DNA from 2 places in the Clostridium celatum genome. Region 1 is predicted to be linked to the other one. Evidence: a T-box and tRNA genes for the amino acid it is inferred to sense, from the RefSeq annotation. Region 1 holds a T-box; the other holds one or more tRNA genes.
The links. A T-box is a leader RNA that pairs with one kind of tRNA and senses whether it is charged. The one in region 1 lies ahead of serS (serine--tRNA ligase), so its partner is inferred to be a tRNA-Ser.
Positions count from the first base shown of each region.

Region 2: it encodes a tRNA-Ser, which carries the amino acid that the T-box ahead of serS (serine--tRNA ligase) is inferred to sense. The anticodon was not compared.

Region 1 is NZ_JAJKGM010000009.1:283-7,827, reverse strand. It holds gene panD (aspartate 1-decarboxylase) at 1-183, opposite strand, end outside; gene panC (pantoate--beta-alanine ligase) at 202-1,047, opposite strand; gene panB (3-methyl-2-oxobutanoate hydroxymethyltransferase) at 1,059-1,886, opposite strand; gene LPC13_RS05830 (Rossmann-like and DUF2520 domain-containing protein) at 1,889-2,740, opposite strand; gene serS (serine--tRNA ligase) at 3,073-4,350, opposite strand; T-box leader at 4,418-4,624, opposite strand; partial or broken gene LPC13_RS05820 (DUF1667 domain-containing protein) at 4,706-4,945, opposite strand; gene LPC13_RS05815 (NAD(P)/FAD-dependent oxidoreductase) at 4,960-6,372, opposite strand; gene LPC13_RS05810 (transcription repressor NadR) at 6,390-6,899, opposite strand; gene LPC13_RS05805 (HD domain-containing protein) at 6,916-7,416, opposite strand.
Region 2 is NZ_JAJKGM010000036.1:3,627-29,705, forward strand. It holds gene LPC13_RS12995 (GNAT family N-acetyltransferase) at 1-667, opposite strand, end outside; gene LPC13_RS13000 (DUF4230 domain-containing protein) at 888-1,505, shown strand; gene LPC13_RS13005 (tRNA threonylcarbamoyladenosine dehydratase) at 1,593-2,312, opposite strand; gene LPC13_RS13010 (5'-methylthioadenosine/adenosylhomocysteine nucleosidase) at 2,501-3,193, shown strand; gene LPC13_RS13015 (DUF1015 domain-containing protein) at 3,288-4,532, opposite strand; gene LPC13_RS13020 (D-2-hydroxyacid dehydrogenase) at 4,562-5,470, opposite strand; gene LPC13_RS13025 (pyridoxal-phosphate-dependent aminotransferase family protein) at 5,491-6,567, opposite strand; gene LPC13_RS13030 (hypothetical protein) at 6,812-6,988, opposite strand; gene LPC13_RS13035 (pro-sigmaK processing inhibitor BofA family protein) at 7,450-7,698, opposite strand; gene LPC13_RS13040 (DUF2508 family protein) at 7,794-8,045, opposite strand; gene LPC13_RS13045 (DegV family protein) at 8,256-9,104, shown strand; gene recR (recombination mediator RecR) at 9,196-9,792, opposite strand; gene LPC13_RS13055 (YbaB/EbfC family nucleoid-associated protein) at 9,934-10,278, opposite strand; gene dnaX (DNA polymerase III subunit gamma/tau) at 10,425-12,047, opposite strand; gene LPC13_RS13065 (thymidylate synthase) at 12,405-13,196, shown strand; gene LPC13_RS13070 (dihydrofolate reductase) at 13,197-13,688, shown strand; gene ppcA (phosphoenolpyruvate carboxylase) at 13,771-15,387, opposite strand; RNA gene ffs (signal recognition particle sRNA large type) at 15,942-16,205, opposite strand; tRNA gene LPC13_RS13085 (tRNA-Ser) at 16,209-16,298, opposite strand; gene lgt (prolipoprotein diacylglyceryl transferase) at 16,457-17,224, opposite strand; gene LPC13_RS13095 (nucleoside deaminase) at 17,227-17,688, opposite strand; gene LPC13_RS13100 (HlyC/CorC family transporter) at 17,871-19,115, opposite strand; gene LPC13_RS13105 (DUF368 domain-containing protein) at 19,341-20,234, shown strand; tRNA gene LPC13_RS13110 (tRNA-Arg) at 20,285-20,356, opposite strand; gene LPC13_RS13115 (staygreen family protein) at 20,410-21,291, opposite strand; gene LPC13_RS13120 (lysophospholipid acyltransferase family protein) at 21,443-22,156, shown strand; gene LPC13_RS13125 (DEAD/DEAH box helicase) at 22,613-24,220, shown strand; gene LPC13_RS13130 (hypothetical protein) at 24,238-24,543, opposite strand; gene LPC13_RS13135 (polysaccharide deacetylase family protein) at 24,603-25,496, opposite strand.

The sequences.
Region 1 (7,545 bases):
TGCAATTGTATATGTTTCAAATCTTGCCCCATTATCTATATCTACAATATGAACTTTTTCGTATTCATATATTCCTGCCGCATCTAATAAATCTTCATCAACAGTAATACTTCCTACATAATTTAATTCAGCTTGTACTACAGTTGCTCTGTGTATTTTACCTTTTAACATATTTATCTTCATTAATTGCTTCTCCTCTTACTATAACTCATAAGTAAAGTTATCTATTAATCTTGTTTTTCCTATAAATACTGCTACTGCTACTAATACAGATTTACTAATTTCTTTTACATTTTCCATAGAAAAACTATCTACAACCTCTATATAATCAATTTTGGCAAGCTTTTCTTCATCAATTTTATTCTCTATTATTTTTATAATATTTTCCGCTTTTCTTTCACCATCTTGAATTTTACTTTTAGCTAAAGTTAAAGCTTTATTTAAAATTGTCGCTGCATCTCTTTCCTCTTCTGATAGATAAGTATTTCTTGAACTTTTGGCAAGTCCATCCTCTTCTCTGACTATAGGACAACCTATTACTTCAACATCAATATTTAAATCTCTTACCAATCTTTTTATAATAGCTAACTGTTGAGCATCTTTTTCTCCAAAATATGCTCTATCAGGAGTAACTATATTAAATAATTTAGTTACTACAGTACAAACGCCTCTAAAATGAGTTGGTCTACTTTTCCCACATAATCCACTTGTTAATCCATTCATATCAACAAAACTAGAAAAATCATCAAAATATATTTCTTCATTTGTAGGATGGAATATAATATTTGCTCCAGCTCTTTCACAAACTACACTATCTCTTTCTAAATCTCTTGGATAAGTTGATAAATCTTCTTTAGGTCCAAATTGCATTGGATTAACAAATATACTTACAACAACTCTATCATTTTCTTGTGAAGCTCTTTTTATTAAACTCTCATGCCCCTCATGTAAATATCCCATAGTAGGAACAAAACCTATTTTAAGCGCTTGAGTTTTCCATTCTTTAACTAAGTTTCTCACTTCATTAATAGTATTTAAAACTTTCATTTTTATACCCCTTAATATAGTTTTTCTATAACTTCATCATTTATTTTAAAAGAATGCTCTTCTGCTGGAAAAACCCCATCACGAACTTCCTCTATATACTTCTTAAATGCTATATCCATTTTCTCACCTAAATTTTCATATTTCTTAACGAACTTAGGTGTAAAATCACTATACATACCTAACATATCTTGATAAACAAGAATTTGACCATCACATTCTGCTCCCGCACCTATTCCTATTGTAGGTATAGATAATTTTTCAGTTATTATTGCTGCAAGCTTAGCTGGAACACATTCTAATACAACTGCAAAAGCCCCTGCTTTTTCAACTGCTAAAGCTGCTTCAATAAGATTTTTTGCAGCTTCCTCATCTTTACCTTGAACCTTAAATCCACCAAATGCATTTACCGATTGAGGTGTTAATCCTATATGTGCCATAACTGGTATAGATGCTTTAACTATAGCCTCTATCTTATCACACACTTCAATACCACCTTCAAGTTTAACAACATGTGCTCTACCTTCTTTAATTAATCTTCCTGCATTAACTACAGCATCATATATAGAAGCTTGATATGACATAAAAGGCATATCTGCTACCACCAATGTATTTTTTACACCTCTTGAAACTGCCCTAGTATGATGAATCATATCCTCCATAGTAACTGATAAAGTATCTTCATATCCTAAGCAAACCATACCTAAAGAATCACCTACTAATATTCCGTTAATACCTGCATTATCAATTAATTTTGCTGTTGAATAATCATATGCTGTAAGCATTGTTAACTTTTCTTTTTTTTCCTTTGCTTGTCTAAATGTAACTGCTGTATTTTTCATAACTACTCTCCTAAATATTCCTCTAAATTTCTATAGTTTTTATCACTATTTTTAACTTTTGCTATCTTCAAAATATTTTTTGATAATAATCTATACAATTCTTTATCCTCTTCACGCAAAACACTAAAATGATTAATTATTGTTCCTAAATCTCCTCTTTCTACAGGACCAGTTAAGCTATTTATTGTTCCTTTTTCTTTGATATTCTTTAAATTAAACTCTATTAATGGATATAATGCTTTTATAGCCATTTCATCTGAAAATCCACATTCTTTGAGATAATTAACACCGTTATTAATTAATCCTAAAACTAAATTACTTACTGTTACAGATGCAGCATGATACAAAGCTTTATTTTCTTTATTAATAACGCCTACATCATTTCCTAAATAGCTAAATAACTGTTTAAAATATTCTATATGTTTTTCATGACCTTCAATTGTGATAAATGCTTGAGATAAATTTTTATAAGAATTATATTTGTCCGAGATAGCGAACATTGGATGAATAGAATAACCATAAGCACCATGATTATTTATATTTGAAAAGATTTCTGAAGAAATAGAGCCACTACAATGGCAAATTATTTTTTCTTTAATAGGTAACTTTTTTATTTCATTCCACACACTTTTAATTTGTCCATCTTGTGTAGTAATGAATATAGCATCACTATCATTTATTATATCTTCTAATTTTTCATATTGTCTTGTATTCGTGAAAACTGCAGCTTCTTTTGCTGAATGCCCTGTCTTACTATAATACCCACTTACGTCTATATTGTTTTCTTTTAGATATTTTCCTAAGGAAAATCCGACTTTTCCTGCTCCAATAAATCCAAAATTTATAATTATCACCTCCTAAAAGAGTGTGACACTATTTAGTCCCATTCAACTTATGATATGAGCTATTTCTTTAATCTTTAAAATTCAAATATATCTTGGTGCGGTTTAATTAAAATACCACCCATAATAAATTTACCATATTTCTATTTTTTGTCAATACTACTTGTATTTCTCACCCTACTTTGATAATTTATTTTCTTAACTAAAGGATTTAATACTATATTTTACTGAAATTTTAGATTAATAATTAATTTAAAACATAAAAAAATAAGATATACCTAAATTTTTATAAAATTTAGGTATATCTATAGAATAAATTAATTATTAAATTTATAAATTATATATTATCTTATAACGTCCATTCCACCCATATATGGTCTTAATGCCTCTGGTATATTAATAGAACCATCTTCGTTTAAGTTATTTTCTAAGAATGCAATTAACATTCTTGGTGGAGCAACAACTGTATTGTTTAAAGTATGTGCAAAATATCTGCCGTTTTCTCCATTTACACGTATTTTTAATCTTCTAGCTTGAGCATCTCCTAAGTTAGAACAGCTTCCTACTTCAAAGTATTTTTGTTGTCTTGGAGACCAAGCTTCAACATCAATAGATTTAACCTTTAAATCTGCTAAATCACCTGAACAGCATTCTAAAGTTCTTACTGGAACATCTAAAGAACGGAATAATTCTACAGTATATTTCCATAATTTTTCAAACCATTCTTTGCTTTCTTCTGGTTTACAAACAACTATCATTTCTTGCTTTTCAAATTGATGTATTCTGTAAACGCCTCTTTCTTCTATACCATGAGCACCTTTTTCTTTTCTGAAACATGGTGAATAACTTGTTAATGTTTGAGGAAGAGTTTCTTCTTTTAATATAGTATCAATGAACTTACCAATCATAGAGTGTTCACTAGTACCGATTAAGTATAAATCTTCACCTTCAATTTTATACATCATAGATTCCATTTCAGCAAAACTCATAACTCCAGTAACTACTTCGCTACGAATCATGAAAGGTGGGATACAGTAAGTAAATCCTTTATTAATCATGAAATCTCTAGCATAAGAAAGTATTCCTGATTGTAATCTTGCAATATTCCCCATTAAGTAATAGAATCCATTACCTGCAACCTTTCTTGCACCATCTAAATCAATACCATTTAATTTTTCCATTATTTCTGTATGATATGGTATTTCAAATGATGGAACTACAGGCTCACCAAAACGTTCTACTTCAACATTTTCGCTATCATCTTTTCCAATTGGAACAGTTGGATCGATAATATTAGGTATAACTAACATTATATTTTTAATTTTTTCTTGAAGTTCATTTTCTTTAACTTCTAATTCTGCAAGACGAGCTGCTTGTTCATTAACTTTTGCTTTTAATTCTTCAGCTTCATCTCTTTTGCCTTGACCCATTAATACACCAATTTGCTTAGAAATAGTTTTTCTATTTGATCTTAAAGAATCTGCCTCTTGTTGTGTTGCTCTGCTTTCTACATCTAAAGCAATTACTTCATCAACTAATTCCAATTTTTGATCTTGGAATTTGTTTTTAATGTTTTGTTTAACTATTTCAGGATTTTCTCTTAAAAATTTTAAATCTAACATAATATCCTCCTACATATTTATTGTATTTTTCTAAATTTTTCTAAATAAAAAGGAGTCCACGTCCCTAAAAAGGGACGAAGAACTCCGTGTTGCCACCCTAATTGATAATAAATACTCTTTATTATCCACTCTTTATAAAACTAACGTATTTAGCACGTACTGCTCATCACAGTCCCTCCAAGGTGGATTCATAAAACATTGTTATCAGTTCACACCAAATCCACTGACTCTCTTAAAACAATAATCTTATTACTAGCCTTTTCAACGGTTTAAGCATTATATTAATATATTATTAAATATATTACAATTTCCTACATTTTGTCAATACATTTACTCTCATATTAAACTATAAACTTTAGTCAATTAAGTCTCTTGTACAAATTATATCAACACCACTATTTAAAATATTTTTACATACAACACTCCCTCTTTTAATAGGAGTACTTACATATATTCTACTTACTACTTTAGACATTTCTACCCATAACTCTTTGTCAACTTCATTGCTACTCTTTATTGGAACAACATTATATCTATCATTCCCTTTAACTCTTACTATTGAAGTGAAAATATCTTTCTTACTCATATATTCTCTCCTCCTATATAATTTTAAATACTTTTAAATTCTTTTATTCTTCCTGAAATTACATTAGAATTTTTAGAGTCATCAACTATATCAGTTATTTTCTTACCAAGCTCTCTAGATAATATTTTTATTATTTTTTCATTACAATATGCACCATGACAATTACCAAATCCAGCTCCAGTTCTTCTCTTTACACCTTTAACAGTTCTTGCTCCTAATGGTCTTCTAATGGAATCTACTATCTCGCCTTCAGATACATTATTGCACATGCAAACAATTTTTCCATACCTATCATCTAATCGTATAACTTCATTTATTTCTTCTCTATTCATTTCTCTAAATCTATAGAATTCTCTTCTTTTATCTATGAAGTTTTTATTTAAAGTACAATTTAAATTATGCCCAAGTGTATCACATAACATCTTCGCAATAGCTGGTGCTAATGTTACCTTTCCATAGTGAGTACCTATAACACTAATATATCCCTTATCAACTTGAGTGTCATCTACTACTATAGAATCTTTATCATAGCTTTCTCTAAATAAATTATTTATATTACCCTTATTTAACTCTTTCAATAAATTTCCTGCATACTCTAAATTATCATCTAAACTAGTTTTTTCTGTACTCTTTATTCCAATTAATGATCCACCATTTAATATAGGTGTAGATACTACAAACGTATCCTTATCAAAAGTTTTAGTTACTATTCTTTGTAATTTATTTTCATAATTATCATCAATTAAAATATAACTCATATTTTTAAATGCATTAACATCATTATTACTTTCTTTTTCTTCAACTATACCTTGTTCATTTATATAAATCTCATTTGCTATTGTGTTTATTACAACTTTACACATAAACTTATTCTTATTAGTTACAACTCTGAATCCTTTAGTTATATTTTGAATAGTTAAAACTTCTTCTTCTAATCTAAAGTTTACGCCATTATCAAAAGCAACTTCAGCATAAGCAATAGCTAAATCATATGGCGCTACTATCGCAACATTCTGAGAATATAAACCTTTCTTAACTTCCATATTAATGTTAGGCTCTATTTCATATACTTCATCAGGTTCTATTAAGTATACTCCATCTATACCTCTTCTTATTGCCCTATCATACATTTCTCCTAACTTTACTACTCCATTATTATCATTTACTACTCTTAAAGCCCCTATCCTTTTAAATGGAACATCAAATTTTTCGCATAAGTCTTCTAATAATATATTTCCTATATACTCAAGTCCAGCCATAACATTATTAGATGTCTCTGAACCATCATATACTATTGATGTATTTACAAAAGAAACATCATCTGCAATATCATATTCCTTTTCAATTACAGCTATATTTAAATTATATTTAGATAACTCATAAGCTACAGCACAACCTATTATACCGCCACCTAAAACTAAAACATCATAATCCATAATTTAATACCCCTATTTTATAAAATGAAACCTTTTTCTTTTAATTCTTGTTTTATCAAATCCATATTTTCTAAAGAATCAGCTGAAATAGTGTGAAGATGTACTCCATCAGTTAATATTGATAAAGGTTTTGCTTTTGCCTCATTAAGTGCACTCTTAAATTTATTTAAATCATTTAGGTTTTTTATCATAATCGTGCCTCTTATTTCTCCATAAATTGGATGTTCAACTATAACATCTTCTATTATTCCACCATATTTAACTACAATTTCAAGCTCATCTATCATTTCATTATCACTATGATTTACTGCTATTATTGATTTTATTCTATTTTCCTTTTCCTCATTTATCATATAGCCATCTGGTGTTGCTATAATATTATTTCCTTTAGCTCTTAAAATAGCAATATCTTTAACAATTATTTGTCTAGTAACATTAAATTTTTCTGCTAGTATAGTTCCTTTAATTGCACCTTTTTCTCCATGTAACAATTCAACAATACTATTTCTTCTTTCATCAGCTTTCATACTTCACCCCATTTACTTAATTCTTATTATCACATTCTCTAATAACTTGTAGCAATTTACTTTCATTAGTGATTTTATTATTGTGATGATATCTAATAGTATCTAAAAACTCCTTATCATACACATTTAATTTTTTTAATATGTTTGCACCTTTTTCAGCGTGATTATAATATGCATCTACAACTTTAAAACTGTCATATTTTTTAAGCTTACCTTTAGTCAATTTATTAAGAATAACAACAGCTGATTTCTCAAATAAATTAAGACTATACTCACTTTTGCCTATATCATGAAGAAGAGCTGCTTTAGCTACTCTATTTACATTCATATTCTTTTCTTTAGATATATCTATAGCATCTTTACAAACTCTTATGCAATGATGTTTATCTGGCTTCTTTAATTTATTAAATAATTTTTTTTCATCGCTATTTAAAAATTTATTTACATATGTAGTATCTACATCCTGTAATAGTGACTTTGCTGCCCATATAAATTGTTTTACTCTATAAACTGACATTATTACCACCTTATCTTTAACATATTTTGTAATAGGCATTCATATTAATAATACCACTATTTTATATCATTTTAAAATATAAATACATTTCTATTTATCTACATTTACTGTATATTTTCAACAAATTTA
Region 2 (26,079 bases), on a different contig from region 1:
CTCCATATACAATACTAGAAATTTTAGCTTTCCCTATAAGTTTTCCTTCTATATATATTCCTAAATCACTTCCTACTCCAGTCATAAGTTGCCTGTAACTTTCTAGTAGTATTTCTTTTTGTGTTTCATAAGTATAAAAACTACTATCCCTAACTGGTTCAAATGCTTTTAAATGCTCTTCATTTCTTATATAATATTGTAAAAGTTCTTCAGCATCATCTGGTGTAAAATTTCTAATTAATATATTTTTTCCTTGCAACTCTACAATATTATTTCTTCCTTGATTTAAATATTCATTTCTATTAATTCCAAAACTAAGCTCATCATAAAAATTTCCCTTTATAAATATATTATCTGTAAATATGGCTTCTAAAGTAAACCCAATATCTAAAAAAGCTCTTAAGTTTATATCTTCACTTACTATAAAATTAGCCTTGAAAGTATTATTATTTTTGAATATGGCCTTTAGGATTGTTTCTAATGTAATTTTTAATAATTCATAATTATCTTCCCTATAGAACTTTAATTTTATATTACACTTTTTATTTTCCTTGTCCAACTCTGTAATAGTAAATCTTCCTATAACAATTTTATTTTTATCTTTAATTATATAATCATCTAAAGTTCCCTTTATAAGCTCTATATTTACTCCCTTTTGATTGTCCATAATAACTCTCCTAAAAAAACAAATTAGTTATTTTTATTATACAAATAAATCTGTATAAAACTCAACTACGTTTACTCAAATATAGAAATATTGCTTGGAATATACTTTTAGATATTTTAATATATTTGTTTTATGTGAATTAAATATATTTAAGTATTAAAAGGTGGTGACTTCTATCTTCTCATTTAGAAAAAGTAAAGGCTTTAAGACTTTTCGTATTTTGCGTTTATTACTATGTTTTACTATAGTTGTTCTATTTATTATTGCTTCTAAATATTTTTATAAACTTAATTTTTTTTCTTCAGACATATCTAAACTTAGTATAACTTCTTCTAATGAGCTTACAAAAGAAACACTTGTAAAAGAAGTTCGAAATGTTAATAAATTAATACCTTTAGAAATTGAACTTAGTGAAACTTTAATTTTGGATAATACGTATTTTAATTTAGATATTTTTAAGAAGTCAAAAAAAATAACTTTTTTCGCCAATTGTGCATATTGTATAGACTTTTCTAATTTATCTAGTGATGATATTGAACTAAATGATATTTCCAAGGAAATATTAATTAAAATTCCTCAACCTGAAATTTTCAGTATATCTATAGATGAATCAAAAACTATTTATGATGAGCCTGAACTTGGTTTACTTAGGTTTGGTGATTTAGATTTATCTTCAGAGGACCTAAAAAAAATGAATGAAAAATTATATGATAGCTTTAGTACTAAAATGAAAGATTCAATTTTTTATGATCAAGCTATATCTAATACTCAAAGCTCCTTAGAAAAACTACTATTAAATTTAACAAATGAATATTATAAAATTACATTAATCTTATAAAAATAAAAGAATACCCCAAATATTATTTCATTCTTAGCTAAAAGCTAAAAGTGGCTTTTAAATATTAGGTGGTATTCCTTTATTTGATTAAGAGTTAATTCCAACTAAATCCTTAACTACTTCTCCTCCAATTATCATTCCAGCAACTGGTGGTACAAACGATATACTTCCTGGTGTTTGTCTTTTTTGAGATGGTACAGCTCTTCCCTTATCTGGTTTCATTGGCATTTCTTCAGAATATACTACCTTTAATTTTTTAACGCCTCTTTTTTTAAGCTCATATCTCATAACCTTAGCTAAAGGACATACTTTTGTTTTAAATACATCTGTTACTCTAAATTGTGATGGATCCATTTTATTTCCTGTTCCCATAGAACTCATAATATTTATATTATTTTTATAACAGTATTCTGCTAATGCTAATTTTGATGTTACTGTATCTATAGCATCAACAACATAATCAATATCACTTGGTATTATTTCTTCTATATTATCCGCAGTAATAAATACTTGTTTAGCTTCAACATTACAATTAGGATTTATAGAAAGTACTCTTTCCTTCATTGCTTCTACCTTTACATTTCCTACCGTAGCTTGAGTCGCATGTATCTGTCTATTTAAATTTGAAATACAAATTGTATCATTATCTACTAATATTAAATTCCCAACGCCAGCTCTCGTTAAGGCTTCAACAACAAAGCTTCCTACGCCGCCTATACCAAAAACTATTACCTTAGAGTTATGTAACTTATTTATCCCCTCTTCACCTACAAGTAATTCAGTTCTACAAAATTCATTTAAAGCCATATCTTATTCTCCTTCGTTTATTAGTATTTGAGATTATTATATATTTACCTCTCTATTAATACAAGTAATTCTATAGGTTTTCTTTGTTTTATTTTTTAATTAAATTTTCTATTAATTAATGCTACCACAGTATATAATATAGTTTAAGTAAAGTTAATAAAATTTATATATATTAATGGAGGTTTATTATGACTTTAGGGATTATAGGCGCTATGTCTGAAGAGTTAGAAATTCTTTTAAAAGACATGGAATTAGAAAATATTCAAGAAAAGGCAAGAATGAAATTTCACAAAGGTAAGTTATGGGGACACGATGTAGTTGCTGTAGTTTGTGGTATTGGTAAAGTTAATGCTGCTATTTGTACTCAAATACTTGCATCTGAATATAATGTTTCATCAGTAATAAATGTTGGTGTTGCTGGTGGTATTGGTAAGGATATTTATCCAGGAGATGTTGTTGTTGCTGAAAATCTTGTACAATATGATATGGATACTACAGCATTTGGTGATCCAATGGGTCAAATTCCAAGATTAGATACTTTCGATTTCAAGTGTGATGAAAGATTAGTTGAAACTGCTAAAGAAGCTTGCAATGAAGCTTCTGATTTTAAAACTTTCTCTGGTAGAATAGTATCAGGAGATATGTTTGTTGCCTCAATTGATAAAATTAAATGGCTTGAAAAAGAATTTGGTGCGTTAGCTTGTGAAATGGAAGGTGCAAGCATTGCTCATGTTTGTTATTTAAATAATATACCTTTTGTTGTTATTAGATCTATATCTGATAATGCAAATAATGGTGCTCATATGGACTTTGAAAAATTCACTCCAATCGGTGTTAAAAATTCAACATTCATATTAAAATCAATGATATCAAAACTTTAATTTAGTTAATATATTATAAAATAAAAGTTAAGAACTATGAGGTACTAGATATTAAATACATTTAGTCTATTTCTCATAATTCTTAACTTTTTCTTTAACTAAGCATATGAATAAATAATCCACTTCTAGGTTTTGGTTCAAACCACGTAGACTTAGGTGGCATTATCATCCCTGCATCTGCAATATTCATAATATCTTCAATAGTTGTTGGGTACATAGAAAAGCTTACTTTCATATCGCTATCAGCTCTTTTTTCTAGCTCTTTTAATCCTCTTATTCCTCCAATAAACTCAATTCTATTAGACTTTGTTGGATCATCGATTCCAAGTATAGGAGATAATAAATTATTTTGTAGTATAGACACATCTAACCTATCAATAGGATTATTTTCATCAAAAGAATTCTTCTTAGCTTCTAGCTTATACCATACTTTATCTATATACATTCCAAATGTATGTCTTTTATTTGGTTTAACTTTTTCATTATTAATTGATTTTCTCACTATAAAATCTTTCTCTATAGCTTTAATAAACTCTTCCTTTGAAAGTCCATTTAAATCTTTTACTGTTCTATTATAATCTAATATTTCTAATTCATTATCAGGATATGCTATAGCTAAAAAATAATTAAATCCTTCTTCTCCTGTATAATTAGGATTTTCTTTTCTTCTTTTTAATGCTACTTCTATTGCTGATTTAGTTCTATGATGTCCATCTGCTATATACATATATTTTACATTAATAAATAGACTTGTTAACTTATTTATTAAGTCATTTTCATCAATAATCCACACAGTATGTCCATTTCCATCCTCTGAAATAAAATCATAAATAGGCTCTTTCTTTATACTAATATTTATTATATCTGAAATTTTTATATTTTCTCTGTAAGTTAAAAATATAGGTCCTGTGTGTGCATTACAATAATCAACATGCTTTATTCTATCTAGTTCCTTATCAGCTCTAGTTTTTTCATGTTTTTTTATTACATTATTTATACAATCATCTATTGATGCACAAATTACTAATCCAGTTTGACTCTTTTCATTCATAGTTTGCCTATAAATATAATAACACGGCTTTTTATCTTGAATATAAAATTCATTATCTATCATCTCTTTTAATACATCTCTAGATTTTTCATATACTTTTTCATCATATATATTAATATCTTCTAAAAAATTTATTTCCCCTCTATCAACATGTAAAAATGAATACTCATTATCCTTCACCATTTCACGTGCCTCTTCAGTATTCATAACATCGTAAGGTAGTGCTGCTATCTTTTTAGCTAATCCTTTAATTGGCCTATACGCTTTAAAAGGTCTTATTATAGCCATTATTTTTTCCTCCTTATTTTTCTTAAGCTTTATTTATTAAAAAAACTAAGTATTATAGTTGCAACTTCTTCTCCTATTCTATTTTGAGCTTCTTTAGTTGCTGCTCCTATATGCGGAGTTACACTTACTCTTGGATGATTGATTAATTTTTCATTTTTTGTTGGTTCTTCTGCAAAAACATCTATTCCTGCACCTGATATCTTTCCACTATCTAATGCTTCTAATAATGCTTCTTCGTCTACAACCTTTCCCCTAGCACAATTTATTATATATGCCCCTTCTTTCATCATACCTATTTCTTTTCTTCCTATAATAGAGCCTTTTGTCTTATCATATGGAACATGAAGAGAAATAAAATCTGATTTTTTTAATATTTCATCTATAGTAAAAAATTCATATGGTAATTTTTCTTGTTTTCCAAAAATGTCATTATAAATTACAACCATACCTAATGCACTAGCCTTTTTAGCTAACGCTTGACCTATTCTTCCCATGCCTATAATTCCAAGCGTCTTTCCACTTAACTCAATTCCTTCATATTTCTTTTTATTCCATTCACCTATTCTCATTGTATAGTTTGAATCTCCTAAAAATCTTGCAACTGAAAACATATGTGCAATTGCTAATTCAGCAACTGAATCTGAACTAGCATTTGGTGTGTTTTTTACTATTATCCCCAATTCATTAGCTTTAATAATATCTATATTATCAACTCCAACTCCAGCTCTTACTATTAGTTTTAAATTTCCCTTTTGGGCTTCATTTAAAATATCTGCTGTAACCTTGGTAGCTGATCTTACAACTAATACATCAAACTTTTTTATTTCCTCTTTTAATTTATCTTTGTCATAATGATTGTTTACAACTTCAATTCCTGCTAATTTCAACCTATCAATTGCCCCTTCTTGCAAGCCGTCATTAGCTAACACTCTTATCATTCATTAGCCCCCTTATCTCTTTAATTTAGCCCCAATATATCATTTATATTTTTTAACAACTCATTTACTTCTAATACTGTACAATCTGCCATATGTGCAATTCTAAAAGTTTTTTCTTTTAAATCTCCATACCCATTAGAAATTTGAAATCCTCTCTTTCCTAACTCTTTATTTAATTCTGCAACATTAATACCTCTAGTATTTTTTACTGTAGTTAAAGTGTTTGACAAATAACCTTCTTCAGGAAATAACTCAAAATATTTTTTTGCCCATTCTCTAACTATATTGGCCATCTCTATATGTCTTGCGAATCTATTTTCAAGTCCTTCTTCATTTAATATATAGTTTAGTTGATAATCTAATGCATACATATGTGAAATTGAAGGTGTTGATGGATATTGATAATCTTTCTTCTTAATGTATTTATATAATGCTAATAAATCCAAATAAAACCCCCTATTTTTAACTTTTTCTGCTCTTTCTTTTGCCTTATTAGAAAAAGTACATAAAGCCATTCCAGGAGGCAACCCAAGAGCCTTTTGTGTTGATGTTAAACATATATCAATTCCCCAATCATCAACTTCAATTTTTGTTCCTGCTGCTGAACTTACAGTATCAACTATGAAAACTACATCTGGATACTTTTTTATTACAGCTCCAATTTCTTTTATTGGATTCATAACACCTGTTGATGTTTCATTATGAGTTACTGCTACTAAGTCATATTTACCAGTGGACAAAACATCCTCAACTTGATTTGGTCTTATAGCTTTTCCCATTTCAACTTCAAATATATCTGCTGGTACATTATTGCAAAGCGCCATCTCATACCACCTTTTTCCGAATGCCCCAACAGAAAACACAGCAGCTCTCTTTGCTGTACAGCATCTTATAGCACCTTCCATAAGTCCACTACCTGAAGTAGTCGATAAAAGAATTTCACTATTTGTATAAAATAACTTCCTTAAATTATCACTAATCCTTCTCTGAAGCTCTGATGCTTCTTTACTCCTATGACCAATCATAGGCTTAGACATTTGAGCTAAAACTTCCTTTCTCACCTCTACAGGTCCAGGAATAAATAACTTTTTATGCATTGTATCTCCCCCAATTATTAAATTTATTTATTGCTTTTTGATATTTTACTACTTATTTACTTGTATTACAACTATTCCCATATATTTTTTTATATATTTTTTATATTTTCATACTTTTTTGATAGTTTACTTAACAATTCAGAAATCTACCTTAATTGGTAACATTATATATTTATATATTATTGTATTATTTTATTTATGTAATAATACACATAAAAAAACAAGGAGTTGTTTTTACAACTCCTTACCATTCTTCATCAAAAATTAATATAGATTCTGTTTCTCTACAATACTTTACACATTTACATTGACCTAAATGTCTTGGACATTTATAGCATAAACATCCTTTATCATCTCCATCACATGTTTTCTTTTCATATTCAGGACAATATTTGCAATTTACACCATTTCCAGCTGGCATATAACTTTCCTCCTTTAAACACTATTCCAAATTTTAACTAATACTCTAAATCTATAATTTAGTTAGTGGAAGTTACCTACTTGATAGTTTCATTAATCAAACTTATACCTTCGACAGTAGGAGAAGGCATTTCCTTAAACTTTATATAGTATAAAATTATATACCTGTATATATAATTTAACAATAAATTATATACATATTTATATTTTTACTGGGTAACTTAATATTGTAGATAAGATGATAAAATTATTTATTACTTATCTACTTAGAAAAGGGCGTAAGTGGATGTAGTACTTATGCCCTAATTTAATTTCATATAAATTTTGTAACAAATTTTTTCTGGTTATATATTATATAAATATATAGAAGCTTTCCACTGATGATGATTAATGAAATCTTCTAACTCCCGTCTATATAAAATTTTAGGGAACCTATGTTAAAAATAGGCTCCCTCTCTCATTTTATAAAAAAAATTTAAATATTATTAAAAATATAACTCCTGGTATACCTAAAAAACCTGCAATAATTGCTGTTATTGGATTAATGGTTATATAAAAATTAAAGTATGATCCTATATAATTTGTTATATATAATAAAACAACACCAACAATACCGTTAATTAATAATTTTATAGGCCATTTTAAAAGTTTTATGACTAAATACAATAATGCTAATCCTATTACCGCATAAATCATCATTTCTATACTCATATTTCACCCCATGCCATTATTTTTTTCCATTTATTCATATATTATGTATATTATATCTTGCTACTAATTATACTACCAATTATATTTTATTGCCATTATACTTCTAAAACTTGTTCTTTATATTTTTTCTTAGCAAGTGATATTAAATAATCATATCTCTTCTTTGCTGCTTCGCTTCTATAAATAGCTGCTTCTATTAGCTTAGGATCACTAACAGAATTAAACATACATTCAGCTGATTCAATTTCCATCATTACATCTTCAATCTGTTTGAGTATTTCATTATCAACTTTACCATTTGTATTATACTTAACTAACATAAAGTTTAATATATTTTTTATATTCATTTTTGCCTCCTAAAACTTTTTTCTATATTCTTTCCATTTTTTTGAAAATGTATTCTACTTTTATTTATTCAAATTAATTAACATATATTCTTGATTTAATTATTTTTTTATTTTTTAACAATATTTTAATATTTTTTCAATTTATGTACTTAATATTATTTATTTGGTATAATACCTAAAATAATAGTAATTATTTTAGGAGGTGTTTTTTTGAGCATACGTATAATTGCAGACAGTACTTGTTATTTGCCAAGCGAATACATAAATAAGTATAAAATTTCTATAGTTTCATTAAACGTATTATTAAATGGTGTTAGCTATAGAGAAACTGACGTATCTAATAAATGGTTTTATGAAGAAATGGCTAAATCATCTGAAATACCTAAATCTTCTCAACCCAGTATTGAAGACGTTTATAGTTGTATGGAAGAGCTAGTTAAGGATGGTCATGATGTTGTTGGAATTTTTCTTTCATCAGATATGAGTGGCACTTTTTCAACTTCTAATTTAGTTAAAGAAATGATTTTAGAAGCCTATCCTAATGCTAATATCGTCTGTTTAGATTCTAGAAGTAACTGTATGCAAGCAGGATTTGCAGTGTTAGAGGCTGCTAAAGCTGCTAGTTCTGGAAAATCTTTAGATGAAGTTGTAGATATCGCTAACAACGTAATAAATAATAGTAAATTTATATTTGTACCAGACACTTTAGAATATTTAAAAAAAGGTGGTAGAATAGGTGGAGCTGCTGCTTTATTTGGTTCTTTACTTCAAATAAGACCTATTCTTACTGTTGAGGATGGTAAAACTACGGTATTTACTAAAGTAAGAACAAAGAAAAAATCAATTGATAAAATAGTTTTAACTATTTTAGAACAAAATAAAAAATCCCCTATTAAGGGATTAATAGTTCATCATATAAATTGTGAAAACGAAGGTTTAGAATTGGCAAATAGATTAAAGACTGAACTTAATTTACCTGAAGTAAAAGTTCAATCTATAGGTCCTATAATAGGATTACACGTTGGTCCTGGAAGTATAGGTGTAGCATATCACTATTAAAATTATTAGTATATAAATAAAGTCGGCTTATTCCGACTTTATTTATACAATTTTAAAAACCTCATTAAAAGTTTTTACATTATCTACTAATCTAAATCTCTTTTCTACCTTCTAAAGCTTTTGATAAAGTTACCTCATCTGCATATTCTAGATCACCACCAACTGGAAGTCCTGATGCTATTCTTGTAACCTTTACTTCTAATGGTTTAAGTATTCTAGATATATACATTGCCGTTGCTTCTCCCTCGACATTAGGATTTGTTGCTATTATAACTTCTTTTATATCTGCGCTCATTCTTGCAACCAATTCTCTTATTTTAATATCTTGAGGGCCTCTACCTTGCATTGGAGAAAGATTTCCATGAAGAACATGATATACACCATTAAATTCTTTAACCTTTTCCATAGTCATAATATCTTTAGGTTGCTCAACAACACAAATAACAGATTTATCTCTATTTGGATTTCCACAAATTGAACAAGGGTCTTTATCTGTAAAATTTCCACAAACTGAGCAATATTTTATTGTACCTCTTGCTTTTACTAAAGCTGTAGCAAATTCTTTTACTTCATCTTCTGGTAAATTTAAAATATGCAGTGTAAGCCTTTGTGCAGTTTTTTGACCTATGCTTGGCAACTTAGCAAACTCTTCAATTAACTTTTCTATAGCCACAGGATAAAAATCCATAAAACTTCTCCTCTCTATAAGTAATAATATATTTTTTTATTATCACCTAATTTATCTATTTATGTTTGTGTATATATAAATACAATATTCTTACTAATATTTAAGGCATACAAGAGTTAAACTCTGTATGCCTAATATATATTAAAACATTCCTGGTATATTTAATCCACCAGTTAATTTACCCATTTTATTTGAAGTTTCTTCGTCAGCTTTCTTTAATGCTTCATTAACTGCACTTAGCACTAAATCTTCTAACATTTCAACATCATCTGGATCAACAACTTCTTCTTTAATATTTATAGCTAAAACTTCTTTCTTTCCATTAACTTTAACTACTACAGCACCACCACCAACTGAAGCCTCAAATTCTTTGCTTTCAATTTCTTTTTGTGCTTGTTCCATATCCTTTTGAAGCTTTTGTGCTTGCTTCATTAGATTATTTAAATTTCCTCCCCCAAATCCTCCTGGGAATCCACCTCTTGCCATAAAAAGTCCTCCTTATCATAAATGAAATCTATTTTTAATTATATAGTATTTTTTTATAATTTACTAGAATAAAGTAAATCTGTTATTGTTTATACTAATTATTGTTTGTTTATGTTAAACATATTATGATATTTTAATAAATAAGTTTACTCATCAATAAATTCTATATCTTCACCTAATTGTTCCTTTAATACTTCTTCAGTACTTTTTTCTCTATCTTCACCTGAATCTATAATAAAATTAACTTTTATATTATCTTGGAATACTTCTGAAAATACTTCATGTATTATAGTTCTATTTTTAGTTTCACTTAACCTATTTTTAGCAAACTCATTTTGATCATCAAATTGAATATTTACTACTCCATTAGAACAAGAAATAGGTCGACCAAGTCCAATTAATGAACTTATAATCATTTCCCTTCTAGCCTTAAATCTTTCTAAAATATCTCTCCAAGCTTTTTGTACATCATTTATAGATATTTTAGAATTAGAATTTCCCTGAATTCTTTCATTTATATTAGTTTCTAGTTGTTTATTCTTATTTATATTATTAGAAACTACTTTCTTACTTATCTCACCAGAATCAGCCACTGCAGTGCTAGTAACCTTTATACTTCCATTTCTTAAGCTTTCCTCTAGCTTATTCAATCTAGTTAACATAACTTCACTTGAAGTGTCATACTCTATTTTACACATTTTTATTATTGCTAATTCTAAGTACAATCTTGCTTGTTTACTTAATTTTGCATTATTTTCAGCATCCTGAAGCACTCTTATGCATCTCATTATTTCTTCTGCCCTTAATCTAGCCGCTTGCTCTTTAATAAGTGCAATATTTTCTTCAGACATGTCTAACACTTCTTCAGGATTGTTTGTAACCTTTGCCATAAGTAAGTTTCTATAATGTGCAATAAGATCTTTTATAAATAAATAAATATCTTTTCCTGAATATATTACTTCTTCTATTATTTCAATACATTTTTCAACACTTCTTTTAATTACTGAATTAGTTAAAGTAAATAAATACTCATTAGTAACTAGTCCTAACATACTCACTACAGTTTGATAATTTACATTACCATTTCCCATAGATATAGCTTGATCTAATATACTTAAAGAATCTCTCATAGCTCCATCTGAAACTCTAGCTATTAAACTTAAGCTTTTTTCATCTGCTAATACATTTTGTTCATCTACTATCCTTCTAAGTCTTGCAGTAATTTCACTATTATTTATTCTTTTAAAGTCAAATCTTTGACATCTTGATAATATTGTAATAGGTAATTTTTGAGGATCTGTAGTAGCCAAAATAAATATTACATTGTTAGGTGGCTCTTCTAAAGTCTTTAAGAATGCATTAACAGCACCTGCTGAAAGCATATGGACCTCATCCATTATATAAACCTTGTATCTTGCTTCTTGAGGAGGATATTTAACATCATCAATTATATCTCTAATTTTATCTACACCATTATTTGAAGCAGCATCTAATTCTGTTACGTCTATAGCTAAACCTTCATTAATTTTTCTGCACATTTCACATTCATTACAAGGTTCACCATCTTTTAAATCTAAACAATTTAAAGCTTTTGCAAAAACTTTAGCTGTTGATGTTTTACCTGTACCTCTAGTTCCACAGAACAAATAAGCATGAGCTATTCTATTGTTTAAAATCTGATTTTTTAATGTAGTTGTAATATGTTCTTGACCTACAACATCATTAAAAGTCCTCGGTCTCCATTCTCTATATAGAGCTGTATATGCCAATACATCCACCTCTTTCTTATGTATTTACCTATTTTTATTATACCCAAATTATATTAATAGATAAAGATTTTTCCCCCTTAGAGTTATTTTAATATATTTTTCCACTAGCTCTCCCTCTTTTCCAGTTGATTTGTATATTTATTAGTCTTTTATGCATACACTTATTGTGTTTTTTCTGAACTTGATTTTTACCCCTTTCTTATTTGTTAATTATTTAACCATATTTTCAACGTGACATCTTTCAACATTGTTATTTATTTAACTTATTATTATTTATTATATTTTTAATATTTTTAGATATATAAGTCTAATTTTGTAGTAAAATATTTATTATATATTCTATTAGGAGGGAACAATATGAGTCTTTATGACAAAAAATATTTAAGTATTATAGAAGACATTTTAGAAAACGGATATTATGACAATAACAGAACTGGTATGCCAACTTACAAGCTTCCACATCAAATAATGCAATTTAACTTAGAAAAGGAATTTCCTATTCTAACAACTAAATTTGTTGCATTTAAAACAGCTGTTAAAGAAATGCTATGGATTTATAGAGATCAATCTAACGATGTAACTAAATTACAAGAGCAAAATGTACGTATTTGGGATGAATGGGTTGATGAAAATAATACTATTGGACGTGGTTATGGTTATCAAATAGCTAAATTCCATCAAATTGATAAACTTATTGAAACTTTAAAGACTAACCCACAAGATAGAAGAATGCTTATGACTATGTGGAATATAGAAGATTTACCTCATATGACATTGCAACCTTGTTGCTTCATGACTATGTGGGATGTTACAGATGGCAAATTAAATTGTATGCTTATCCAACGTAGTGGAGACATGCCATTAGGTGTACCATTTAATACATCACAATATGCAGTGCTAGTTCATTTAATTGCACAAGTAACAGGACTTAAACCTGGTCTATTTACTCATGTAATTAACAATGCACATATATACGAAAACCAAATCGAAGGAATGAAACTTCAATTAACTAGAGCAAATGAAGAATACGAAGCTCCAAAACTTTGGATTAACCCTGAAATAACTAATTTTTATGATTTTACAGCTGATGATATAAAACTTATAGATTATAAATATCATCCTTCAATAAAAATGGAGGTTTCTGTTTAAATGCTAGCTATCATAGTCGCTATGGATGAAAATAATGTTATAGGCGGAGATAACAAACTTTTATGGCATATTCCTGAGGATTTAAAAAGATTTAAAGAAATTACTTCTGGTCATACAATAATTATGGGCCGAAAGACCTTTGAATCTTTACCTGGGGTTTTACCTAATCGTAAACACGTTATAATTACACGCGATAATAACTATACTGTGGATAATCCTAACGTAGAAGTTATCCACAATATATCCGAAGTTATCAACAAGTATTCAAAAACCTCTGAACTGGCTTTTATCATAGGTGGAGGTGAAATTTACAAACAACTTATCCACAGTGTGGATAAAATGTTTTTAACAAAAGTTTTTTCACAATTTAAAGGTGACACTACTTTTCCACAGATAAATTATGATGATTTCTCTATTACCTTTGAATCAGAAATACTTACATGTGAAAAAAATGGTTTAAAATATCAATTCATCGATTTAGCAAAAAAATAAAATATTTATTCTAAAGTAAAAAAGTCGGCATTGCCGACTTTTTTACTTTTATTTATTTACTATTAGATTATAATCGAAAATTTTATCCAATGCTTCCTCTAACTTTTCCCATTCTAACTATCCATTCATTTAATATTTTAAGCTCTTCAGTTTTATTCTTAATTATATCTTCTTCCGAACCTATTAAATGCATAATTATAGGTCTTGTTGTCTTTAGAAGAGTGTGATAAAAATCATTATCACTCATAATCTCATAATCTAAACCTAAATCCAATATTTCATTTACATACTTCATATCTTCTTTATACTCTTGTCTTGCTGCCTCATCTATTATTTTCTTAGAAACCCCTGCATTTGCAAATTTAGCTGCAAAACCTAAATCTTCTCTAAGCATAGGATAGAATTCTATTAATTTATCTATTCCTTCTTGACCAAACTTATCTTTTATTTCTTTAAGCCCTCTACCCATTCCTAAAAGCTCTGGTGGCATACCTAAAGTATACATTGCACCAGTAAATGAAATAGCTCTAGGAACAGCATATTCAGTTGAATTATCTATACTTAATATTTCCTCTTTTAACTTTTCATCACTAACTAAATTAGCTATATTATCTAAATTAGCAACTTCCCTACTATATTCTAATCCAGTCTTTGCTTTAGTTAATCTATCTCTATTTTTAGGAATAAAATCAGATACAAACGAAACCGTATTAATTACTTTTAAGAACGTCGTTAAATAATGTTTAGATAATATCCCTATAAATTCTCGCATTAATGCAATATCTTCTTCTGAAAATCTTCTTGGTTTATATAAATCTACCTTTTCTCTTAACTCACTAGCTGCCTTTTTAGTTTCTTCTTTTCCATGATCATATCTTAATGCTGATTGGAAAGTAAAAGTTTTTACCCCTGCATATGTTTCTAATATTTTATCTATATTATTTCCTGTAAAATGTCCTCTAAAAGGAAGTGATCCACATCCTAATATTGGTGCAACCTCTACCCCATGTTCTTCTCCCCATTTGTATGCTTTATCTATAGCCATAACAACAGAAAGAACTCCAGATATTAACCCATAAGACATAGCTGTATCTGAACGGGCAATCATAAATCTTAAATAATCTATATTATGTCCTTTTTCTTTTGATACATGATAAAATTCATCTAATATAGTTTCAACATTAACTAATGCCGGAACATCCTCTATTAAAGGTATTATTCTAACACTATTTTCTTCAAACTTAACAGGATAATTCTTATTTCCAAGCTCTATAACAGAATTAACCCTTTCTTGAAATTCTAAGATTTCTTGACCTGTTTCTACCATAGGAACTACAACCTCTCTTATTGCTTGTTCCTGTGTTAATTGATAAGCTTGTGCATTAGTTTCTACTATAGACATTATACTCATTAACTGTCTAAATACAGATTCCTTATTTGCATTTGGTATTCTTGGTGTAATTCTAACATCTCTTCCTGGTATAACACCTTTAGCAATTAATCCTAAAGCAACTTGTGATGTTTGGTGATATGGTGTTAATTTCCCCTCAAAATCTATCATTATCTCATCAATTCCTAAGCCACCTTGGTCTTGAGGTAATAACCCATCTATAGCCTCCTGTGGTTCCTGTTGAATAGATATGTACTGTTCCACATTATCCGGATGTTGTGTCATCATAGAATTTGGAAAACTTCTCATTTTATTAGCCCCCTTTTAAATTTATGAAATTCATATTTTTATTATATTTCATTTTTGCATTAGTTTACAATACTTTTATTTAAAAAATGCAATTTTTATTTTTTTTACTTGCACTAAAGTTTGGTGTAATTATTTTTCTTTTTTCTAACATATAAAATAAAGTTTGCTCTACCTTCCTTTTTATGTATATATTTATACTATTTACGTATTATTTTTTCTATTTTTTATTTTTAATTCGTATTTTTATCGCATATTTATTTTTAATTAATTTGTATCAAATAACATAATTATTCCTTTTTAGTAGTCCTCTTATTCATCATTAATTGATAAAATAAAAAAGGATAGAAAAATAGGGATATTTCTAATGAAATTTCCCTATTTTTCTGTCCTATTGTTTTTTGTCCTATATTGTTAATCCTATTGAAGAGTAACCAAATTTAATAATTTTTTAAAATTATGACTTTAAGATATTTCACTTATCATCACTATTATTTTTCCTTAAAATGCTTAAACATTAAAAAAGCCTTTCTTTCTAAAGAAAGGATATTTTAAAACCGTGCACCTCACTTCGACAGTAATTTATAAGCGTTACCTATGTAGTTAACTCAGGCAAGATTTATCCACATCACACGCAGGGGCTGCTTATCGCTGCTTCCTTCCAGACCTGACGAGGTTCACAGTCTTACGTCGTGTGGGACCCAACCCTCAACATCACTTGCATAGGGCAGACCAAACAAATTAAAGCCTAGGTGAGGAATTCAATCCCGCTGTAGCGGATTGCAGGTTACAGGGCACCGCTGACTCCCCATCTAGCACGGCTATGGCGGAGAGAGTGGGATTTGAACCCACGATAGAGTTTCCCCTATACACGCGTTCCAGGCGTGCTCCTTCGACCACTCGGACATCTCTCCTTATGCTACATCAAAAAAATAAATATAATTTAAAATATATTATCTTTTGATACTTTCTCATTCTAACATAAATATTATTGTAGTTCAATAGAAAGATTTTCTTTAGCTATATCAAAAAAGATTGAAGTTAATATAACTTCAATCTTTTAGTATTAATTTTAAACTTCTTTCTTAGTTTTTCTAACTGACATAATAATAATTATTATTCCAAATACTATACCAGCTATACTTATTAATTGAGCTGTTCTTAAGCCTAATATCATTAAACTATCTGTTCTTAATCCCTCAATAAAAAATCTTCCTAAAGAATATAGTATCATATAGCTTCCAATTACAATACCATGCTGCTTCTTTTTTTTGTAAAGTATGAATACTAATATAACAAAAACTAATAAATCCCAAATTGATTCATATAAAAATGTTGGATGATAGTATGTTCCTTTTATAAGCATTCCATTTTGAATAAACTCTGGAAATTTACTTATAAAAGCTTCTGTTACAGGTCCACCATGAGCTTCCTGATTCATAAAATTTCCCCATCTCCCAATGGCTTGAGCTAATATAACTCCTGGCATTATCACATCTATATATTCAAAGAAATTTACCTTTCTAACTCTTGTAAATATATATGCAACCACTAATCCGCCAATAAGACCACCATGAATAGCCATTCCACCATTTCTTATATTTATTACATCCATAAAAGAATGATAATTTTTATATTCAAATGCAACATAATATAATCTTGCTCCTATAATGGCAAATGGAAAACTCCATAAAAAACCATCGATAATTAAATCAAAATCTAATTTTTTCTTTTTTGATAATAAATATGAAACTAAAAAAGCTACTAACACTCCTCCAGCAATTATAATTCCATACCATCTTATTGGTTGCCCAAAAACTTCAAATGCTACTGGATTCATCTTTATCTCTCCCCTTTGCTTATTACTTTTCTTCTTCTATTTTCAAAGAAATTACTCATTAAATCACTACATTCACTATTATAGCACCATTTTACTTCCACATAGGTATTAAAAATATCATAATCAAAAATATTTAAAATGGTTCCACAAGATCCCATATCTCTATTAAATGTACCTATATATAGTTTTGAAATTCTAGACTGTGCTATGGCTGAAGCACACATAGAACAAGGTTCTAATGTTACATACATTTCTGCTCCGCTAAGTCTCCAATCACCTAATACTCTACTAGCCTCTTCTATTGCTAATATTTCCGCATGAGCTATTGCTGATTTTAATGTTTCTTTCATATTATGTGATTTAGCTATTACCTCTCCATCCTTTACTATAATAGCACCAATAGGTACTTCCCCTTTCAAATATGCTTTCTTAGCTTCATCTAAAGCTAATTTCATATAATCCATTACCTATTTCTCCTTTATTTTACCAACGAGTTTACATTATATAAAAAATATTATGTGAATAAAAAAAGACAAGTGACAAATTAAAATATATTTGCCACCTGCCATTTTAAAATTTGTCTTTACAACTCTTAGCACTAATTAAATTTATTGCTTATATAATATCACCTTTATACAAATTTATTTTAAGTATATATTCTTACTTTTCTAATTCTATTTTTATCTATTTCTTCAACAACAAATCTAATATTATTTAAGTTCACTTCTTCTTTATTGTCAGGAAATCTTCCTAGTTCCCCTATTATTAGTCCTCCGACAGAATCAAATTCTTCAGACTCCATATTAACTCCAATTAAATCGCTAATATCATCTAACCTTGCACTTCCATCAACAATATACTCATCTTCTTTTACAACTTCAATTTCTTCGTTATAATCATCATATTCATCTTCTATATCACCAAAGACTTCTTCTATTAAGTCTTCTATCGTAACTATACCAACAGTTCCACCATACTCATCTAACACAACACTCATATGGTTTCTACTCTTTTTCATTTCATTAAATAATTCTTTAATCTTCTTAAATTCAAATGTATAATGTGGTTCCCTCATATAATCAGAAACCTTAAATCCTTCCTTATTTTGTCCTGCTATTATTAAATCTTTAACATTTAATACACCAACAATATCGTCTATAGTTTGATTATATACAGGAATTCTTGAGAATTGTTCTGTTTTTATTGTTTCAAGAACCTCTTCATAACTAGCATCTATATCTACAGCTATAATATCAACTCTTTGTACCATTACATCCTTAACTTGAGCATCAGCAAAATCAAAAACATTAAAAATCATTTCTTTTTCAACGTCTTCCAATACGCCTTCTTCTTCACTAACTCCAACCATTGTTTTTAACTCTTCTTCTGTTATAAATGGTTCATTTGCCTTTGGATCTCCACCTAATAATCTAATGAATCCACTTGATATAAATGTAAATATCCCTATAAAAGGCTTAAATACTTTTACTATTATACTTATTGGTTTACTAACCTTTAAAGAAACTTGTTCTGACTTTTGCTTTGCTATTGATTTTGGAGTAATTTCTCCAAATATAAGTACTAATACAGTCATTACAGCCGTTGCAATTCCAACTCCACTAGCGCCAAATATGTCAACAAATATTGTTGTTGCTAGTGCTGATGCAGCAATATTAACTATATTATTTCCTATTAATATGGCTCCTAATAACTTATTTGGGTCCTCCGTTAATTTTTCAACTAATTTAGCTCCCTTTACCTTCTCCTCAACCATATGCCTTATTCTTATTTTACTTAAGGATGTAAGAGCTGTTTCTGACATCGAAAAAAATCCAGACAATATCAGTAAAATTATAAGTATCATTATCTGCCACACTTGACTGGGTTCCAAAAAAATCACACTCCTAGAAATTTAATAAAATATTTTGATATTTATTATATCATACGTTAATACTATATGATATAATTTACCAATAAATAAACACAATTTTTACAATTACTTTCAATTTATTTTGATAGTATTTTTTTATAATATAATACTACTTATATATCTAGGCTATGCAAATTTATTAATTAGTATTATATTTTAACTTAACATATTTTTGAGGTGATAACTATGTATATTATTAATTTTATCCGTGGTTTTTTCATGGCATTAGCCGATAGTGTACCTGGAGTTTCAGGTGGTACTATTGCTTTTATATTGGGATTTTATGATGATTTTATAGGTTCATTAAATTCATTAATTTCAAGAGATAATATGGATAATAAAAAACACTCTTTATTCTTTTTAATAAAATTAGGAATTGGTTGGATCGTTGGAATGATATTATCAGTTCTGTTCCTATCATCTATATTTGATTCACAGATTTATAATATTAGTTCATTATTTACTGGATTTATAATCGTTGCAATACCATTAATTATTAAAGAAGAAAAAGATTCTTTAATGGGCAAATATAAAAATATTATCTTTACAGTAATAGGTGCTCTAATTGTAGTTTTAATAACTTACTTTAACCCATCTGGTGGTAATGGTGGTTTAAATCTTTCACTAGATAATTTAAATCTTGGATTAGGACTATTTGTATTTATAGCTGGTGCTATTGCTATATCTGCTATGGTATTGCCAGGAATATCTGGTTCAACATTATTATTAATATTTGGTCTATATACAGGAATAATAAATGCGGTAAAAGAAGTCTTAACATTGAATTTTTCATATCTACCAATCCTTATAATATTTGGACTAGGTGTAATTACAGGAATCTTAACTACTATCAAATTAATTAGATTCCTACTAAAGAAATATAGATCTGCAATGATTTATTTAATTTTAGGTTTAATGATTGGTTCAATATATGCAGTATTTATGGGACCTACTACATTAGAAATTCCTAAAGCGGCTATGAACTTCCAAAGCTTTAGCTGGGTATTCTTTATAATAGGTGGAGCTTTAATATTACTACTTGAAAAATCAAAAGATCTTTTAGAAAAAAAATCTAAATAATAAAAATGTAAAAAGCGATAAGAAGTTTAACTTCTTATCGCTTTTTACAGTACTCCCAACAGGAATCGAACCTGTATCTATCCCTTAGGAGGGGACTATTCTATCCATTGAACTATGAGAGCACATATTATATATATATTTTATTACACCTATTATCCTATGTCAATTTTTTCTACTATATTTTCCTTGGATTTTTTACATTCTTTACCTTTATATTTTTTTCATCTATTACAAATGTAATAATCATATTATTATAAAATGGTGGGTTTTTTCCTACTTTTAATCCTATAGTTATTTCATATTGTTCTGTGCATGGTCCATAGTTATTTGTAACTCTTGCATTTATAACCTCAGCTCTTTTTAAACAATAAGGCGTATTTTTGCCAAACAAAGTAAAAACTTCATTCCTTATATATCTATCTAAAATTGTAATTAAAGCATTTTCAATAATTCTATTCTTAGCTTTATTTTTATCATATGAATAAGGATTTGGTATTGGTATCGGTATTGGAGGTTGTGGAATTGGTATTACTGGTCCTGGAAGTGGAAAGACATTTTGATTATATGAGGAAGTAATATCTTGATTTTCTCCATCACTTCTCAATTTATCATAATTATAATCCTTTATATATCCCCAATCTTCTACACAATTATATTCATTTATCCCCGAGTTAAATTTAACTAAAACTTTAGCATCATATAACTCTTTATTATTTTCTATAAATAAATTATCACCACAAATAATTGCTTGTATTGCTATTGGAAGTTCTTCTCTAAATATTTTATCTCTTATTGTTGTATTTAAAATTCCTTCACCATTATCAAGCTGAACAGATAAAAGCAAGTAATATTTATCCTTTTTTACCCATATACCTAAAACTTCATCTCTTACTTTATAATCAATACTATCATTATCATATTCATTCCCTATAGTTAAAAATAATTCTCCCGTTTCATCTGAATGAGTTAATGTATATTTTCTTAATTCTGCAGGCTCCATTATACTTATTCCATTTTTTAAGCTCACTTTTAAATCTTTAGGATTAAATTTAAACAAGTTTTTGCACCTCATATATAAATACTTATAAAATCAATATATGAATAACCTTATAATTAGTTTATTATATTTTATACTTGTAATATCTTACTTTGAATGTATGTTTATAGTATACTTTACTTATATATTAAAATTTAGGAGTGACATTATTATGATAAGAACTATAATTTGGTTTATATGGTTTGCTTTAAGCTTAATAATAAGTATACCTTTTATGTTTAGAGTTAAATATTTAATCAAGAAAAATAAAATAAAAGAAAGCGAAGAACTAATATATAAATGTATTAATATTTGGGCTAAATCTCTATTAAAAATTGCTGGCGTTAAAGTAAATGTACACGGCGTTGAAAATATACCTAAAGATAAAGCTGTATTATTTGTAGGTAATCATCAAGGTAATTTCGATATTCCTATTTATATAACTCAAATACCTCAGCTTATTGGATTTATCGCCAAAATAGAAATAGAAAAGATTCCTCTAGTTAAAACTTGGATGTCATTTATGCATTGTGTATTCATGGATAGAAGTAATTTAAGAAAATCTGGCGAAGCTATAATAAAGGGAGTTAAAAACCTTAAAGCCGGAAACTCTATGGTTATTTTCCCTGAAGGTACTAGAAGTAAGGGGGGCCCTATGAAGGAATTTAAAGCAGGTAGCTTTAAATTGGCTACTAAAGCAAAATGTCCTATAATTCCTGTTACTATGGATGGTTCTTATAAAATACTTGAGGCAAATGGCAAATGGATAAAACCAGCTACTGTTAACCTTTATTTCCATAAAGCAATTGAAACTGAAAATCTAACTAAAGAAGAGCAAGACTTACTTCCAAAGCAAGTTCATAATATAATTTCTAAAGTACTTTAAATAAAAAAATAAATGGTAAATGAAATTTAAACTTCATTTACCATTTATTTTTTTATTAAAATCTTATTTGTAATTAACTCGAGGTTAACTGCACTACTTATTACTACAATATTTGTTTCGATAGAAAAATAGAGTACACAGGTAGTTTGACTTCCTATATACTCTATGACACAATAACACAATATTTAAAATTAAGTAATGACTATTTCCATTGCATATTTTGAACTATTTTTAGCAAAATGTCAATTATATTTTTTTGTTATTTTTAGTTTATTTTTCTGTAAAAGTTTTCATATACTACATAATGTGTTATTTGAAAAACTAATTCCATTTTTACAATAAATACTTAGTGCATTAATTATCTTTTTGCTATATACTTAATAAAGTCGATTGATACGAAATAATTATTTAAATAATTTAAAATAAATAAAATTTATGAAAAAAAGAGGATACTATATGACGAATTTAACATTTAATGATTTAGGCTTAAAAGAGACTTTAGTTAAAGCCATTGACGATTTAGGTTTTACTACACCATCTCAAATCCAAGCCGAAGCAATTCCAGTTGCCCTTGCAGGTAACGATCTTATAGGTCAAGCTCAAACTGGTACAGGAAAAACAGCAGCATTTGGCTTACCTATGATAAACAATTTAACAGTAAAAAACGCTATTGGTTCAATAATCTTAGCTCCAACAAGAGAATTAGCTATCCAAGTTCACGATGAATTAGTTAAATTAACTAAGTACGAAAAATTAAACATTGTAGCTGTATATGGTGGTGCTCCAATTCATCTTCAAGCTAGAGATTTAAAGAAAGCTAATATAGTTGTTGGAACTCCTGGTAGAGTTTTAGATCATATTAGAAGAGGTAATTTACCATTATCTTCAGTTGAGTTCTTAGTTTTAGATGAAGCTGATGAAATGTTAAATATGGGATTCATTGATGATATGGAAGAAATAATGAAGAGTATTCCTGAGGAAAGACAAACTTTATTATTCTCTGCAACAATGCCTCCACAAATTAAAAAGCTATCAAAGAAATACTTAAAAGATGATGCAAAGCATGTTGCCATTGCAAAAAAAGAAATGACTGGTTCAACAATTAAGCAAAACTTCTTCGAAGTTCATAACTCTCAAAGATTAGAAGCACTTTGTAGATTAATTGATTTTGATAACCCAACTGCTGGAATCATCTTCTGCAGAACTAAGAAAGGTGTTGATGACTTAGTTGCTGCAATGCAAGCTAGAGGATACATGGTTGAAGGTATGCACGGAGATATGTCTCAAGTACAAAGAATGAAGACTCTTGCTAAATTTAAAAATGGTTCATTAAAATTCTTAGTTGCTACAGATGTTGCTGCTAGAGGAATTGACGTTGATGGAGTAACTCACGTATTTAACTATGAATTACCTCAAGACGTTGAATCATACGTTCATAGAATTGGTAGAACTGGTAGAGCTGGTAGAGAAGGTACTGCTTACAGCATAATTACTCCTAGAGAATTCGGATTCTTAAAGCAAATTAAGAACGTAACTAAGAGTAATATTGAAAAGAGACCTGTTCCTACAGTTCAAGAAATATACAATACTAAATTTGAAACTATGGCAAATGAAATTAGTTCAATTATTGAAGCTGAAGACTACTCAAACTTTGTAGATATCGCTACTCAATTAAATGAAAAATATGATGCTGTTAAAGTTATAGCTTCATTAATGCAAAGTCAATTCAAAACTCAATTATCTTTTGAATATGAAAATGATAAATTAGAAGCTCCAGCTCCAGTTAAAAATGAAGATGACGTTAGATTATTCTTCTCAGCAGGTAGAAGAGATGGACTAACTATTAAGACATTAATTAACTATATAAAAGACAATGCAAAAGTTGGCGCATCTCAAATAAGAGATATAGATATAATGGAAAACTTCGCATTTGTAAATATTGAAAACTCAGTTCATAGACAAGTTCTTGAAAAATGTACTGGTGGAAAAATAAATAAGAGAAGAGTTAATGTTGAAGTTTCAACTAATAACAAAAGTAAAAATAAAAGAAGAAAATCTAGATAGTAAAAAAGATAAGGAATTTACTTCCTTATCTTTTTTTTAACTCCTTCAATTAAATATTCTAAATGGCTAATATCTACATTCTCTTTTTTAAGCATTTTTAATCTTTGCTCGGCTCTATCTACAGTTTCTAAGGCTTCAGACCAATCTTTCCCTTTAACAGCGCTATTTGCATATTCTATTAAATAATCTATTTTTAATACCATTTCTGCTAAATCTTCTTTATCTTCATTTATCAAATCTAATAAAATATCATATATTTTAGGGGATACCTTATTCCTAGAATCTCTTAATAAGTTATTATTTTTACTAGTTATTTTCGCCATTATTTATACCTCCAAATAATGTTACTAAATTTATCACTTTTTATTATTATAACTTATATTTAGTAAATATACTCAGAAAATATTTCTGCAAAACCCTCTATACTCATTGGTGATACTCTAACTCTTTTTAATTCATAATTCCCATCTGTGATCTGACTTATTCCACCTTGTGTTGTTACAGCTGCTTTTATTCCTAATTCCTTTGCAATCTCTATAGTTTCATCACTATATCGACCTACTGGGTAACATAAATAATTTGCTTCTGCTCCAATTACTTCTCTTAAAAATGTTTGTGCGTTTCTTATCTCATCAATAGCTTCTTCTCTAGATAAATTATTTAATTCTACATGATTTTCTGTGTGATTTTCTATAATCATTCCTGCATCTTGCATTTCTCTAAGCATATCTGAGGACATATAATATCCATTATCAACACCACTTGTTATAACAAAAAATGTTCCCTTCATATTATGTTCCTTTAGTGATGGAAAAGCGCTAGTATAGTTATCCATATATCCATCATCAAAAGTTATAACAACAGGTCTCTTAGGTACCTTGCCTGTATTCATCGCTTCAATAGCCTCATCCATACTCATTGAAGTAAAATTATTTTCTTCAAGCCAAGCCATTTGCTCATCAAACATATCTGGTGGTACTAAAAGACTATTATTAGGATCATCATCACTTATAGAATGATACATAAGTATTGGAATTCTAACTTCTTCAGATACTATACTTATATACTCTACTGTTGATTCTTCTTCCACGTTATCTTCTATACTTTCTTCTTCAGGGATATCTACTTCCATACCTTCATCTTCATGATTTTCTCCAATTTGAATCTCATTAGTTATCCCCAATTGATCTTCTTTAACAATTTCATTATTACTACATCCAATGATGCTAAAACTTAAAATTAGTAAAATAGCAATTGATTTAAATATTTTATTCATTTCATACACCCCACTTTTTATAATTTTATCTATAATTTTACATTGTTTTATGTTATATGTAAACTTTTTATCTTTTTCAACATTTTGCAAGTTTTTTATATATATTTTTCATTTATATCTTTTGGCAAAAACTTTTATTTTCTATCTTTATAATTTAAATTTTTATAAATTATTTTGCAAATCAAATATATAAGCAAAAAATTTCATACTTTTTAAAAATATAATAATATTTTTTATTTATATTATATTTAATTCTGTATATTTTTTATATTTTATTATCAAATATTTATTTTCATATTTTTCTCTTTGTATTCAAAATAATTTTAAGTGTTATATTATTTTCTAAATATTCTTTAAAAAGAATTATTTGTTTTTTATATTTCATTTGTAAATTTATTACGTTTTATTTTTTGAATTTTTTGATCTAAATAGATGAAGATTAATATTTTTACATATAATTACATGTATTTTTTATCCTTTTATTCAATTTTATTCTTAGATGTTTTTTTGTCTAATTTTATAAAATTTTATATTTTTTTCTCTTATTTTATACTTTTTTTATTTTTATTTATTCCTTACATTA